Regions from separate parts of the Bacillus luti genome, predicted to be linked through region 3. Evidence: a T-box and tRNA genes for the amino acid it is inferred to sense, from the RefSeq annotation. Region 3 holds a T-box; the other regions hold tRNA genes.

Region 1 (4,255 bases), 510 kb from region 3:
AATCAAGTGCTGGCCAGCTATCATTAACTTCCATTTCTTTTGGATAATCAAAGGTCAAATCAACCCTCGTTGAAAGTGAAGAAAAGGTTACTTGATTTACTGTTAATGCATACAGATTATCTTTCGTTAATGTTTTTATATTAGGAGTGAATTTACGAATCTCATCTTCAACTTTTGTAAGAGGAAATGCTACGTTCCATGTTCCTGTTTGTCCAAATAAATTTTTCCCATGGACGGAAACATCAATTTTATCACCAAATTCACCGTAATTAGCCAGAGTGAATTCATGCTGCTCAATAATGCTGTTTCGTCCTTTTGGCTTCTGTGAAGTAGAACTAATTGCAGCTCTGACCTCTTTCCCATTAATGGTTACATAACTAAATCCAGCTTTCTCTTCATTGCTATTTGAAATAGTATTTTCTCCTTTGTATTCCACCGTGATCACTAAACGTCCACCATCGTAAACAGCTTCTTTCACCTTCATCGTTAAACCACTATGGTTATCTTGTCTCTCAATTGATGTAGCCAGCTCATCCTTTTCGATTTTATCAGCAGCAATATCATTAAATTGTGCATAAATGGGGCCTATAACTGGAACACTCGATAATGTCTTTGCCATAGTAGGAGAAATGAATCCAAAACCTAAGAGAGAAACACATATTCCACAAGCAACAAGACTAGAATACTTGATTGTTTTTTTTCTACGGTATCCATTTTTCTTAGCTTGAAGCATGGCTGTTTTTTCTCTTTGAATTAACCGATCTTCTGGTATAGGAATATCATTGATATGGTGATTAAATTCTTCTTTATTCATAACTATATCCCTCCTTTAAAATGGGGCGTAAAGCTTGCTTTGCTCGATGTAATTGAGATTTTACCGTTCCTTCTGGAGAATTAAGAACCTCAGCAATTTCCTTAATAGATAAATCGTGATAATACCTTAATAAAATAATAGTTTTGTAAGTAGGATCTAAAAAATTAAATGCCTCGATTAAATCCAAAGATTGTTCTAATTTATTCATGCTCTCTTCCGTACATAAATTAGAAAACATTTCATCATTCGCAACAAATTGTCTAGAGGATTTTCTTACAAAATCAATGGATTTAAAAACAAGAATTTTAGTAATCCAACTTTGAAATTTCTCGGGCTTTTTTAATTTTTTCAATGAAAGATACGCTTCATAAATTGTTTCTTGGTATATATCCAGTGCATCTTGTTCATTTCTTACATAAGAATAGGCTGTTCGATATAATTTCGGACGAACAAAAGTAATGAGTTGTTCAAATGCTTGATCATTTCCCCTTGTTGCTTGTTTTACTAGATAGGCTATGTCCATTTTTATTTCTTCCTCCCTTTACTAATATAGTCGAATGAGAGAATAAAAAGGTTGCAAAAATAAGTGCATATATATAAATCTTCTACAATTTATTGCAATGATTAAATACAGCATTAAAGAAAAGATACCCGAAATTCAAATAGAAAAAAGTATACAAGAAATCCATAAAAAAAAAAAGCAGACTATCCAAAGTCCACTTTTACACAACAAAAAAGAGATAGCAGATTATGCTATCTCTTTTAGTATGACCCGTACGGGATTCGAACCCGTGTTACCGCCGTGAAAGGGCGGTGTCTTAACCACTTGACCAACGGGCCAGTTACTGGCAGAGAAGAAGGGATTCGAACCCTCGCACCGCGTTAGCGATCTACTCCCTTAGCAGGGGAGCCCCTTGAGCCACTTGGGTACTTCTCTATAATATGGCTCCGCAGGTAGGACTCGAACCTACGACCGATCGGTTAACAGCCGATAGCTCTACCACTGAGCTACTGCGGAACAATTATGGTGGGCCTAAATGGACTCGAACCATCGACCTCACGCTTATCAGGCGTGCGCTCTAACCAGCTGAGCTATAGGCCCATAATTGAAAAGCGGGTGAAGAGAATCGAACTCTCGACCAGAGCTTGGAAGGCTCTTGTTTTACCACTAAACTACACCCGCATTAAATTGTAAATGGTGAGCCATGAAGGACTCGAACCTTCGACCCTCTGATTAAAAGTCAGATGCTCTACCAACTGAGCTAATGGCTCATTTTGAAAGTGGTGCCGACTAGAGGACTTGAACCCCCAACCTACTGATTACAAGTCAGTTGCTCTACCAATTGAGCTAAGTCGGCTTGCGACTTCAAAATGGTGGCTCGGGACGGAATCGAACCGCCGACACGAGGATTTTCAGTCCTCTGCTCTACCGACTGAGCTACCGAGCCTTATTAAAATGGCGGTCCCGACCGGGGTCGAACCGGCGATCTCCTGCGTGACAGGCAGGCATGTTAACCACTACACCACGGGACCATTTGGTTGCGGGGACAGGATTTGAACCTGCGACCTTCGGGTTATGAGCCCGACGAGCTACCGTGCTGCTCCACCCCGCGATGATAAAATATTTACTTTAGAAAAAAATGGAGGAGGTAGAGGGATTCGAACCCCCGCGCGACTCTCGCCGCCTGTCGGTTTTCAAGACCGATCCCTTCAGCCGAACTTGGGTATACCTCCGAGATATAAACGTCTAATGGTGGACCTTGTAGGACTCGAACCTACGACCGGACGGTTATGAGCCGTCTGCTCTAACCAGCTGAGCTAAAGGTCCTTTATGGTAGCGGCGGAGGGGATCGAACCCCCGACCTCACGGGTATGAACCGTACGCTCTAGCCAGCTGAGCTACACCGCCATAAATGATATTAAAATAAGTGGAGCCTAGCGGGATCGAACCGCTGACCTCCTGCGTGCAAGGCAGGCGCTCTCCCAGCTGAGCTAAGGCCCCATATTTTTGGGAATATCGGGAAGACAGGATTTGAACCTGCGACCCCCTGGTCCCAAACCAGGTGCTCTACCAAGCTGAGCCACTTCCCGTTAATAAAAGCGCGCCCGAGAGGAGTCGAACCCCTAACCTCTTGATCCGTAGTCAAACGCTCTATCCAATTGAGCTACGGGCGCATATGGTGCCGAGGGCGGGGGTCGAACCCGCACGGTGGTCACCCACCGCAGGATTTTAAGTCCTGTGCGTCTGCCTGTTCCGCCACCCCGGCATGTCATATTGAAAATTGGAGCGGAAGACGGGATTCGAACCCGCGACCCCAACCTTGGCAAGGTTGTATTCTACCACTGAACTACTTCCGCAAGACATGTATGAGTTATTTAATTAAAAGTGCGGGTGAAGGGAGTCGAACCCCCACGCCAAAGGCGCTAGATCCTAAGTCTAGTGCGTCTGCCAATTCCGCCACACCCGCATATTAATATTTCAAGAAAAAATGGGGCGACTGATGGGAATCGAACCCACGAATGCCGGAGCCACAATCCGGTGCGTTAACCACTTCGCCACAACCGCCATGATTTCTGGTGCCGACTAGAGGACTTGAACCCCCAACCTACTGATTACAAGTCAGTTGCTCTACCAATTGAGCTAAGTCGGCTAAATGGTGGAGGATGACGGGATCGAACCGCCGACCCCCTGCTTGTAAGGCAGGTGCTCTCCCAGCTGAGCTAATCCTCCATTTGCCTGGCAACGTCCTACTCTCACAGGGACAAGGTCCCAACTACCATCGGCGCTAGAGAGCTTAACTTCCGTGTTCGGTATGGGAACGGGTGTGGCCTCTCTGCCATCATTACCAGACTGTATTCATTTAAGACAAGAATTATTGTAACTTATTTAACTTTTAAAGTCAACAAGTTTTTTATATTCTTTCAAAACTAGATAACATTGCTTCATATTATATGGTTAAGTCCTCGATCTATTAGTATTCGTCAGCTCCACATGTCACCATGCTTCCACCTCGAACCTATCAACCTGATCATCTTTCAGGGATCTTACTAGCTTACGCTATGGGAAATCTCATCTTGAGGGGGGCTTCATGCTTAGATGCTTTCAGCACTTATCCCTTCCGCACATAGCTACCCAGCTATGCCCTTGGCAGAACAACTGGTACACCAGCGGTGCGTCCATCCCGGTCCTCTCGTACTAAGGACAGCTCCTCTCAAATTTCCTACGCCCACGACGGATAGGGACCGAACTGTCTCACGACGTTCTGAACCCAGCTCGCGTACCGCTTTAATGGGCGAACAGCCCAACCCTTGGGACCGACTACAGCCCCAGGATGCGATGAGCCGACATCGAGGTGCCAAACCTCCCCGTCGATGTGGACTCTTGGGGGAGATAAGCCTGTTATCCCCGGGGTAGCTTTTATCCGTTGAGCGATGGCCCTT
Region 2 (4,255 bases), 1.8 Mb from region 3:
TACATGCGTTGTCTTTAATGGGTCTAATCGATCGGAAATTTGAGCAAGTACAGCTCGTTGACAGGCTAACACCGCTTGACTCGGTCCATAATATGATAAGAAGTCTGTACACTTACGATATTTTCGTAATAAGTCATGTGTATATAAATCATAAACAAAAGTATTACAATACATCGCTAGACTCATCATATCACTATTTAATTGCTCTTTTGACAGTAACTTCGCTCTTTTACACATATAAAAGAATGTAAATTCCAATACTTCTTTATGAGATAATAAATGCTTACAATCTTTTATACATTCCTCATTAAATTTAACTCTATCCCAAATTTCTACATCCCTATCTGTTAATTCACCAATACGGTATTTAATAATTAAATAGTTTAAAGCAACCGCTTGCGTCAAAAGATCCCATGTTTCATATTCCAATGAAGTTTGGACAAATTCATCTAGCCCTTGAGTTATCATAAAAGTATTTGCCTCTTCATACCAACCAATCTCTTGGCATAAACGAAGAATACGTACTAAAGTTGGAATTTCATCTTTATGAAACTGCGGTAAATTTTTCACTTTATTTATTCCATATACGATAAATGCCGCTAAATTTTCTTCTTTATAAAATTCTTTTTCTTTCCACGCTAATATAGTCCGCTCGTTCCCTTCACCTTTTGGGTGACAAGGTACAAGCAAAGAAAATAATTCAGCGAAATTATTTGGTTCTATATATGTATCTGTAACCAAATTCCAATTTGGATCGCCTTGTACAGCCTTCATATAATTCCCCTTCCCTTTTTATCCCGCTATTTGCGACCAAGTAAGACTCCCACCTCAAAATTCAGCGAATGCTATGAATTTAGTTGGGAGATAAATGCCCGTAAAAGCCCGATTGGTTCAACTCATAATCATTTTGGAATAGCCCCCACAATGATTAAAGTTTCACTTTATCTACATAGGAAATATTAATTCATTATTACATCATTACCAATTAATATTGTTATATTCAAAATCTATCATAACCCTTATACCTATCAGTATATCATTTTTTCTCTTATTAAAAATTAGGAATGAAAAATTTTAAAAAACTGTCGAAAATATTAACTGTATACCTATTATATAATGCCCTAGATACGTCACTCTAGCATATTAGTTTAATCTATATATACTAGAATGATGTATCCGCTCTTCATACATAATTTATCTTGCTATTTGTGGGCATTAAGGCCCCATTCATTAAGGATTCACTTTATTCTGTATGCTCCGAGATTTCACCTAAAGCAAATCCAGCTTGATCATCTGTCGATTCTCTTATAGCTAAGTCACCTAGTGCTAACATCCCAACTAATTGACCATTCTCAACTACTGGTAATCGTCTAATTTGATATTGTGCCATTAATTCTGTAGCTTTTTCAATAGCATCATCTGGAGAAACTGAAACAATATTTGTTGTCATTACATTTGTAATTTTATTAGACCCAGGATGCTTCTCTGCAATCCCTCGAACAACCAAATCTCGATCAGTAACAAGCCCAACAACTTGTTCATTTTCAACAACAGGAATCAATCCAACCGATTCTTCTTTCATCTTTACAGCAGCCTCATATACATTGTCTAACGGTGTACAATGTACTATATGAGTACTCATAAATTCTCGAACTCGTGTCATTTTTATCTCCTCCTTTTAATACATACCATAGTTTTTCCTAAATCCCTTTATTTATTTCAGGAAAATAAGATGATAAAAGAGGATTGCACATAATAAAAAAGAGTCAGCATATTGCTGACTCTTTTTTGTATGACCCGTACGGGATTCGAACCCGTGTTACCGCCGTGAAAGGGCGGTGTCTTAACCACTTGACCAACGGGCCATGGCTCCGCAGGTAGGACTCGAACCTACGACCGATCGGTTAACAGCCGATAGCTCTACCACTGAGCTACTGCGGAATATATATGGTGGGCCTAAATGGACTCGAACCATCGACCTCACGCTTATCAGGCGTGCGCTCTAACCAGCTGAGCTATAGGCCCATATACTTTACAGGGGCAGTAGGAATCGAACCCACACTGGAGGTTTTGGAGACCTCAGTTCTACCTTTAAACTATGCCCCTAAATGATGCCGACTAGAGGACTTGAACCCCCAACCTACTGATTACAAGTCAGTTGCTCTACCAATTGAGCTAAGTCGGCAAAAAAAAATGGTGGCTCGGGACGGAATCGAACCGCCGACACGAGGATTTTCAGTCCTCTGCTCTACCGACTGAGCTACCGAGCCAACATAAATGGCGGTCCCGACCGGGGTCGAACCGGCGATCTCCTGCGTGACAGGCAGGCATGTTAACCACTACACCACGGGACCATTTGGTTGCGGGGACAGGATTTGAACCTGCGACCTTCGGGTTATGAGCCCGACGAGCTACCGTGCTGCTCCACCCCGCGACAATATAAAATTTTAAAAAAATGGAGGAGGTAGAGGGATTCGAACCCCCGCGCGACTCTCGCCGCCTGTCGGTTTTCAAGACCGATCCCTTCAGCCGAACTTGGGTATACCTCCATGAAGGAAAAAGAAATATTTTATTATTACATGTATCTAATCCATTTAAAAAGAAAATGGAGGAGGTAGAGGGATTCGAACCCCCGCGCGATTCTCACCGCCTGTCGGTTTTCAAGACCGATCCCTTCAGCCGAACTTGGGTATACCTCCGAGACATATAATAAATAAAGTGGAGCCTAGCGGGATCGAACCGCTGACCTCCTGCGTGCAAGGCAGGCGCTCTCCCAGCTGAGCTAAGGCCCCATGTTTTTGGGAATATCGGGAAGACAGGATTTGAACCTGCGACCCCCTGGTCCCAAACCAGGTGCTCTACCAAGCTGAGCCACTTCCCGTTAATAAAAGCGCGCCCGAGAGGAGTCGAACCCCTAACCTCTTGATCCGTAGTCAAACGCTCTATCCAATTGAGCTACGGGCGCATATGGTGCCGAGGGCGGGGGTCGAACCCGCACGGTGGTCACCCACCGCAGGATTTTAAGTCCTGTGCGTCTGCCTGTTCCGCCACCCCGGCATGTCATATTGAAAATTGGAGCGGAAGACGGGATTCGAACCCGCGACCCCAACCTTGGCAAGGTTGTATTCTACCACTGAACTACTTCCGCAAGACATGTTTGAGTTATTTTATTAAAAGTGCGGGTGAAGGGAGTCGAACCCCCACGCCAAAGGCGCTAGATCCTAAGTCTAGTGCGTCTGCCAATTCCGCCACACCCGCATATTTTATTAAAATGGTGAGCCATGAAGGACTCGAACCTTCGACCCTCTGATTAAAAGTCAGATGCTCTACCAACTGAGCTAATGGCTCTTAATGGCTGGGCTAGCTGGATTCGAACCAGCGCATGACGGAGTCAAAGTCCGTTGCCTTACCGCTTGGCTATAGCCCATTAATTAAGAATGGTGGAGGGGGGCAGATTCGAACTGCCGAACCCGAAGGAGCGGATTTACAGTCCGCCGCGTTTAGCCACTTCGCTACCCCTCCGACATATATGGTGGAGGATGACGGGATCGAACCGCCGACCCCCTGCTTGTAAGGCAGGTGCTCTCCCAGCTGAGCTAATCCTCCATTTGCCTGGCAACGTCCTACTCTCACAGGGACAAGGTCCCAACTACCATCGGCGCTAGAGAGCTTAACTTCCGTGTTCGGTATGGGAACGGGTGTGACCTCTCTGCCATCATTACCAGACTATATTCATTTAAGACAAGAATCATTATAACTTATTTAACCTTTAAAGTCAACAAGTTTTTTATATTCTTTCAAAACTAGATAACATTGCTTCATATTATATGGTTAAGTCCTCGATCTATTAGTATTCGTCAGCTCCACATGTCACCATGCTTCCACCTCGAACCTATCAACCTGATCATCTTTCAGGGATCTTACTAGCTTACGCTATGGGAAATCTCATCTTGAGGGGGGCTTCATGCTTAGATGCTTTCAGCACTTATCCCTTCCGCACATAGCTACCCAGCTATGCCCTTGGCAGAACAACTGGTACACCAGCGGTGCGTCCATCCCGGTCCTCTCGTACTAAGGACAGCTCCTCTCAAATTTCCTACGCCCACGACGGATAGGGACCGAACTGTCTCACGACGTTCTGAACCCAGCTCGCGTACCGCTTTAATGGGCGAACAGCCCAACCCTTGGGACCGACTACAGCCCCAGGATGCGATGAGCCGACATCGAGGTGCCAAACCTCCCCGTCGATGTGGAC
Region 3 (4,255 bases):
AGAACGATCGGATAACGAAAAGGGGGATTTACTTTGAATATACGCAATTCATTAATCGCATTAGGTGTTGGAGCAGCAGCATATCAATATGCTCGCAAACAAGATGTATTTTCAAAACGCAATATGAAAAAAGCACGTAAGATGATTAAATCTTATTTATAAGCGTAAAAACTCCCTTCCTGATAAGGGAGTTTTTTTATGCGCTTGTATGCAAATATAACAGTCCAATTTCAGAGAAGAGATAAGATAGGCCGTAACATCCAACGCCAAGCATGCCGTAATGAAATAATTGCTTCGCTCTTTCTTTTCGTGAGGAACGAATAAAGAAACCTTTCCAAATACCAAACCCGATACAAACCCATTCAAGAATCATAAAAAGTGCAGATAATACAAGCATAAACAAAACCATAGCGAGCCCTCCTGATTATATTGTTCCATGTTGTACTCTCAGGGGTGGTTGTCCTTATTATGTTAAATATATGTACGTCTTTACAAAACAGTATTGTCTGTATGAAAAGATTTTAAAAGTTTTGCACATAACCTACCCTATTTATTTTCAAAATAAAGGTGGAGGAGGTTTTTCGTGTGAAGAATCTTAAAATCATTTGGATATATCGTTTAGGATTATTGTTACTTGTATTTCTTTGTTTGCTTGTCTTTTTAAAAATTAAGCCGCTATGGGCGCCGATTATTTTTGTATTTAAAGTGGCGATAACACCGTTTCTTATTGCGTGTTTTATTGCTTATTTATTGCATCCTTTAATTGAAAAAATTCATAAAGAGGGAATGCCCCGCACGCTTGCTATTTTGCTCATTTACATTCTGTTCTTTGGTGGGATTGGGTATGGGATTTATAAAGGAACACCGGTTGTTATTAAGCAGTTACAAGAGATTAATGAACAATTTCCGCAGTTTACAAAAATGTACGATTCTTGGATGGATGGGGTTACAGAACAAACAGCAAATTTCCCATCATTTATTCATGAAAAGGTGAAACAAATTTTTGGTGGTGTAGAAACGAAAATTCAAGCACTTTTAAATAAAGTGATGAGTACAGCTCGTGGTGTACTTGATTCGTTGCTCATTATTTTCTTAATACCGTTCATTGTATTTTACATATTAAAAGATTACGGTGAGTTTTATCATATATTTTGGAAACTAGTCCCGAGTAAATGGCGTAGTACGGGTCAAATGCTTGCGAAAGAAATTGATAAATCGCTCGGAAGTTATATTCGAGGACAGTTATTTGTTTGCTTAGTATTAGGGGGAGTATCTGTTCTTTCTTTTTGGTTTATTGGTATGAAGTATCCATTATTACTCGGTATTATTATTGGGGTAACGGATATAATCCCATACTTTGGTCCTATTTTAGGGGCGATTCCGACGTTGATGATTGCAGCGACGGTATCAACGAGTTTACTCATTAAGGCGGGAATTACGATCGCTATTTTGCAATTTTTGGAAAGTAACATTTTATCGCCTTATATCGTTGGTAAGTCGCTTCGAATGCATCCAGTTATTATTATGCTTGCATTACTAGTAGGAGGAGAGGTAGCTGGGATTGTTGGCTTGCTAGTATCGGTTCCTATTTTAGCTGTTATTCGTACAGTTATTGTGCATGTGAGACCTCTTTGGAAAAGAGAAGATGTTTAATGTGAAAGCCCTCTATTTATGGAATAGAGGGCTAATGATATATTTATTTAGAGAGCTGTTCGTATATTTTTTGAACGAGTGAGCTCACATCATTTGTTTGAATATGTTTTATTCTTTTCCATTCATTATCATACATAAATACAATTTGATTACTGAAAAGACGCTTCTGCTCTTTTAGATTAGAAATCTTTGCGAAAGAGTACTCTTCAAATAATGGGTTCTTACTTACATCTGGTCCGTAAAAGAAGAGCCGTTTATTCGTTAAAATTAATAGTCCTGGTCTTGCGACGGAACGATAAATAAATATATCTAATGAACATGCAGTGTACAATAATATCGTTTCGTCATTCGTTAACATATTTTTAGCTTTATTCAACAAGGTTGTCATTATAATCGCTCCTTTATTATTGATAATTTAATTATAACAAAAATATAATATTCAGAAAAGTTTATAGAAGTAGTGCAATTTGTTAATGAATGCATAATATATGAAAAGGCTGTTAAGAATGAATAGTAGAATAGCTATGATTAATAAGCGATTGATATAATATAAATGATTATCCACATTGACAAACTTAAGAGAATTCTATTATATTTAGTCATATAATACATTAAATCAATGACGGAACAAGTACGTTACAGTCCATTTATAGAGAGAAGCTTCCATATGGCTGAAAGAAGCTTTAAATGAAGGGTAACAGAAAGCTAATCCTGAGAGCAGCTAATCACTGCCGTCTTGCCACGTTACGGCACCATGAGGTGATGAATTGATTCGTATCGTAATCAATTCATAATTAGGGTGGTATCGCGAGTTAACTCTCGTCCCTTTTATAGGGGCGGGAGTTTTTTATATTTAAGGAGGAAAATACAATGAAACAACTAACAGGCGCTCAAATTCGTCAAATGTTTTTAGACTTTTTCCAAGAAAAAGGACATGCAGTAGAACCTAGTGCATCACTAGTTCCACACGAAGATCCATCTCTTCTTTGGATTAACAGTGGTGTAGCAACATTAAAAAATATTTTGATGGACGCGTAATCCCGCAAAATCCACGTATTACAAATGCTCAAAAATCAATTCGTACAAACGATATTGAAAACGTAGGAAAAACAGCTCGTCACCATACATTCTTTGAAATGTTAGGGAACTTCTCAATCGGTGATTACTTTAAAGAAGAAGCAATTACTTGGGCTTGGGAATTCTTAACGAGCGACAAATGGATCGGATTCGATAAGGAGTTATTATCAGTTACAATCCATCCAGAAGATGATGAGGCATTCACAATTTGGAATGAGAAAATGGGTGTTCCGAAAGAGCGCATTATCCGTTTAGAAGAAAACTTCTGGGATATCGGTGAAGGACCAAGTGGACCGAATACAGAGATTTTCTATGATCGCGGAGAAGCTTACGGTAATGACTTTAGTGATCCAGAACTATATCCGGGCGGAGAAAACGAGCGTTACTTAGAAGTATGGAACCTTGTATTCTCTCAATTTAATCATAATCCAGACGGTTCATATACACCACTTCCTAAGAAAAACATCGATACAGGGATGGGTCTAGAGCGTATGACATCTATCGTTCAAGATGTGCCTACAAACTTTGACACAGACTTATTCATGCCAATGATTGGTGCAACAGAAACAATCTCGGGTGAGAAGTATCGTAATGGTGACTTAGAAAAAGATATGGCGTTTAAAGTAATTGCTGACCATATCCGTACAGTAACATTCGCTGTTGGTGACGGTGCTCTTCCATCTAACGAAGGCCGTGGTTATGTATTACGTCGTTTATTACGCCGCGCGGTTCGTTACTCGAAGAAATTAAACATCAACCGTCCATTCATGTTTGAATTAGTATCGGTTGTTGGAGAAGTAATGAAAGACTTCTATCCGGAAGTACTTGAAAAGAAAGATTTCATCGAAAAAGTTGTGAAAAATGAAGAAGAGCGTTTCCATGAAACACTTCATGATGGTGAAGCAATTTTAGCTGAAGTTATTGCGAAAGCAAAAGAAGAAAAAACAACTGTTATTTCTGGAGTAGATGCATTCCGTCTATACGACACATACGGTTTCCCTATTGAATTAACAGAAGAATATGCAGAAGAAGCTGGAATGACAGTGGATCAAGCAGGTTTTGAAAGCGAAATGGAAAAACAACGTGAGCGCGCACGTGCTGCTCGTCAAGACGTTGATTCTATGCAAGTTCAAGGTGGTGTCCTTGGGGAAGTTAAAGTAGCAAGTGAATTCGTTGGTTACGGTACAGTTGCAACAGAAAGTAATGTTGTTGCACTTGTGAAAAACGGTGAATACACAGACAGCTTACAAGCTGGTGAAGAAGGACAATTAATGCTTGATGTAACACCATTCTATGCTGAGAGCGGTGGACAAATTGCAGACCGTGGTTACCTTCTTGCTGATGGCGTGAAAGTGCTTGTAAAAGACGTACAAAAAGCACCAAATGGTCAAAACTTACACAAAGTAGTTGTGGAAGAAGGTACATTAACGAAAGACGCGGCTGTGAAAGCTGTTATTGATACAAAGAATCGTAGTAGCGTTGTGAAAAACCATACAGCAACTCATTTACTACACCAAGCATTAAA

Evidence for each region. The T-box of region 3 lies ahead of alaS (alanine--tRNA ligase). A T-box ahead of a tRNA ligase gene usually reads a tRNA of that ligase, here a tRNA-Ala.
Region 1: it has a tRNA-Ala gene. The T-box ahead of alaS (alanine--tRNA ligase) is inferred to sense a tRNA for this amino acid. The anticodon was not compared.
Region 2: it has a tRNA-Ala gene. The T-box ahead of alaS (alanine--tRNA ligase) is inferred to sense a tRNA for this amino acid. The anticodon was not compared.

Annotation. Positions count from the first base shown of each region.
Region 1 covers NZ_CP040336.1:490,656-494,910, reverse strand. The annotation lists gene EUC40_RS02610 (DUF4179 domain-containing protein) at 1-814, opposite strand, end outside; gene EUC40_RS02605 (sigma-70 family RNA polymerase sigma factor) at 807-1,337, opposite strand; tRNA gene EUC40_RS02600 (tRNA-Glu) at 1,583-1,654, opposite strand; tRNA gene EUC40_RS02595 (tRNA-Ser) at 1,661-1,751, opposite strand; tRNA gene EUC40_RS02590 (tRNA-Asn) at 1,758-1,832, opposite strand; tRNA gene EUC40_RS02585 (tRNA-Ile) at 1,840-1,916, opposite strand; tRNA gene EUC40_RS02580 (tRNA-Gly) at 1,927-1,997, opposite strand; tRNA gene EUC40_RS02575 (tRNA-Lys) at 2,011-2,086, opposite strand; tRNA gene EUC40_RS02570 (tRNA-Thr) at 2,097-2,172, opposite strand; tRNA gene EUC40_RS02565 (tRNA-Phe) at 2,187-2,262, opposite strand; tRNA gene EUC40_RS02560 (tRNA-Asp) at 2,272-2,347, opposite strand; tRNA gene EUC40_RS02555 (tRNA-Met) at 2,351-2,427, opposite strand; tRNA gene EUC40_RS02550 (tRNA-Ser) at 2,456-2,548, opposite strand; tRNA gene EUC40_RS02545 (tRNA-Ile) at 2,566-2,642, opposite strand; tRNA gene EUC40_RS02540 (tRNA-Met) at 2,647-2,723, opposite strand; tRNA gene EUC40_RS02535 (tRNA-Ala) at 2,744-2,816, opposite strand; tRNA gene EUC40_RS02530 (tRNA-Pro) at 2,832-2,905, opposite strand; tRNA gene EUC40_RS02525 (tRNA-Arg) at 2,916-2,989, opposite strand; tRNA gene EUC40_RS02520 (tRNA-Leu) at 2,993-3,081, opposite strand; tRNA gene EUC40_RS02515 (tRNA-Gly) at 3,098-3,172, opposite strand; tRNA gene EUC40_RS02510 (tRNA-Leu) at 3,202-3,282, opposite strand; tRNA gene EUC40_RS02505 (tRNA-His) at 3,305-3,380, opposite strand; tRNA gene EUC40_RS02500 (tRNA-Thr) at 3,390-3,465, opposite strand; tRNA gene EUC40_RS02495 (tRNA-Val) at 3,470-3,545, opposite strand; rRNA gene rrf (5S ribosomal RNA) at 3,550-3,665, opposite strand; rRNA gene EUC40_RS02485 (23S ribosomal RNA) at 3,767-4,255, opposite strand, start outside.
Region 2 covers NZ_CP040336.1:4,381,971-4,386,225, forward strand. The annotation lists gene EUC40_RS22215 (DUF3965 domain-containing protein) at 1-774, opposite strand, end outside; gene EUC40_RS22220 (CBS domain-containing protein) at 1,244-1,663, opposite strand; tRNA gene EUC40_RS22225 (tRNA-Glu) at 1,794-1,865, opposite strand; tRNA gene EUC40_RS22230 (tRNA-Asn) at 1,867-1,941, opposite strand; tRNA gene EUC40_RS22235 (tRNA-Ile) at 1,949-2,025, opposite strand; tRNA gene EUC40_RS22240 (tRNA-Trp) at 2,036-2,106, opposite strand; tRNA gene EUC40_RS22245 (tRNA-Thr) at 2,113-2,185, opposite strand; tRNA gene EUC40_RS22250 (tRNA-Phe) at 2,195-2,270, opposite strand; tRNA gene EUC40_RS22255 (tRNA-Asp) at 2,279-2,354, opposite strand; tRNA gene EUC40_RS22260 (tRNA-Met) at 2,358-2,434, opposite strand; tRNA gene EUC40_RS22265 (tRNA-Ser) at 2,457-2,549, opposite strand; tRNA gene EUC40_RS22270 (tRNA-Ser) at 2,607-2,699, opposite strand; tRNA gene EUC40_RS22275 (tRNA-Ala) at 2,720-2,792, opposite strand; tRNA gene EUC40_RS22280 (tRNA-Pro) at 2,808-2,881, opposite strand; tRNA gene EUC40_RS22285 (tRNA-Arg) at 2,892-2,965, opposite strand; tRNA gene EUC40_RS22290 (tRNA-Leu) at 2,969-3,057, opposite strand; tRNA gene EUC40_RS22295 (tRNA-Gly) at 3,074-3,148, opposite strand; tRNA gene EUC40_RS22300 (tRNA-Leu) at 3,178-3,258, opposite strand; tRNA gene EUC40_RS22305 (tRNA-Lys) at 3,273-3,348, opposite strand; tRNA gene EUC40_RS22310 (tRNA-Gln) at 3,353-3,427, opposite strand; tRNA gene EUC40_RS22315 (tRNA-Tyr) at 3,439-3,522, opposite strand; tRNA gene EUC40_RS22320 (tRNA-Val) at 3,531-3,606, opposite strand; rRNA gene rrf (5S ribosomal RNA) at 3,611-3,726, opposite strand; rRNA gene EUC40_RS22330 (23S ribosomal RNA) at 3,828-4,255, opposite strand, start outside.
Region 3 covers NZ_CP040336.1:1,001,414-1,005,668, forward strand. The annotation lists gene EUC40_RS05120 (hypothetical protein) at 1-15, shown strand, start outside; gene EUC40_RS05125 (YrzQ family protein) at 34-162, shown strand; gene EUC40_RS05130 (hypothetical protein) at 197-409, opposite strand; gene EUC40_RS05135 (AI-2E family transporter) at 586-1,653, shown strand; gene EUC40_RS05140 (PH domain-containing protein) at 1,697-2,041, opposite strand; T-box leader at 2,264-2,483, shown strand; partial or broken gene alaS (alanine--tRNA ligase) at 2,524-4,255, shown strand, end outside.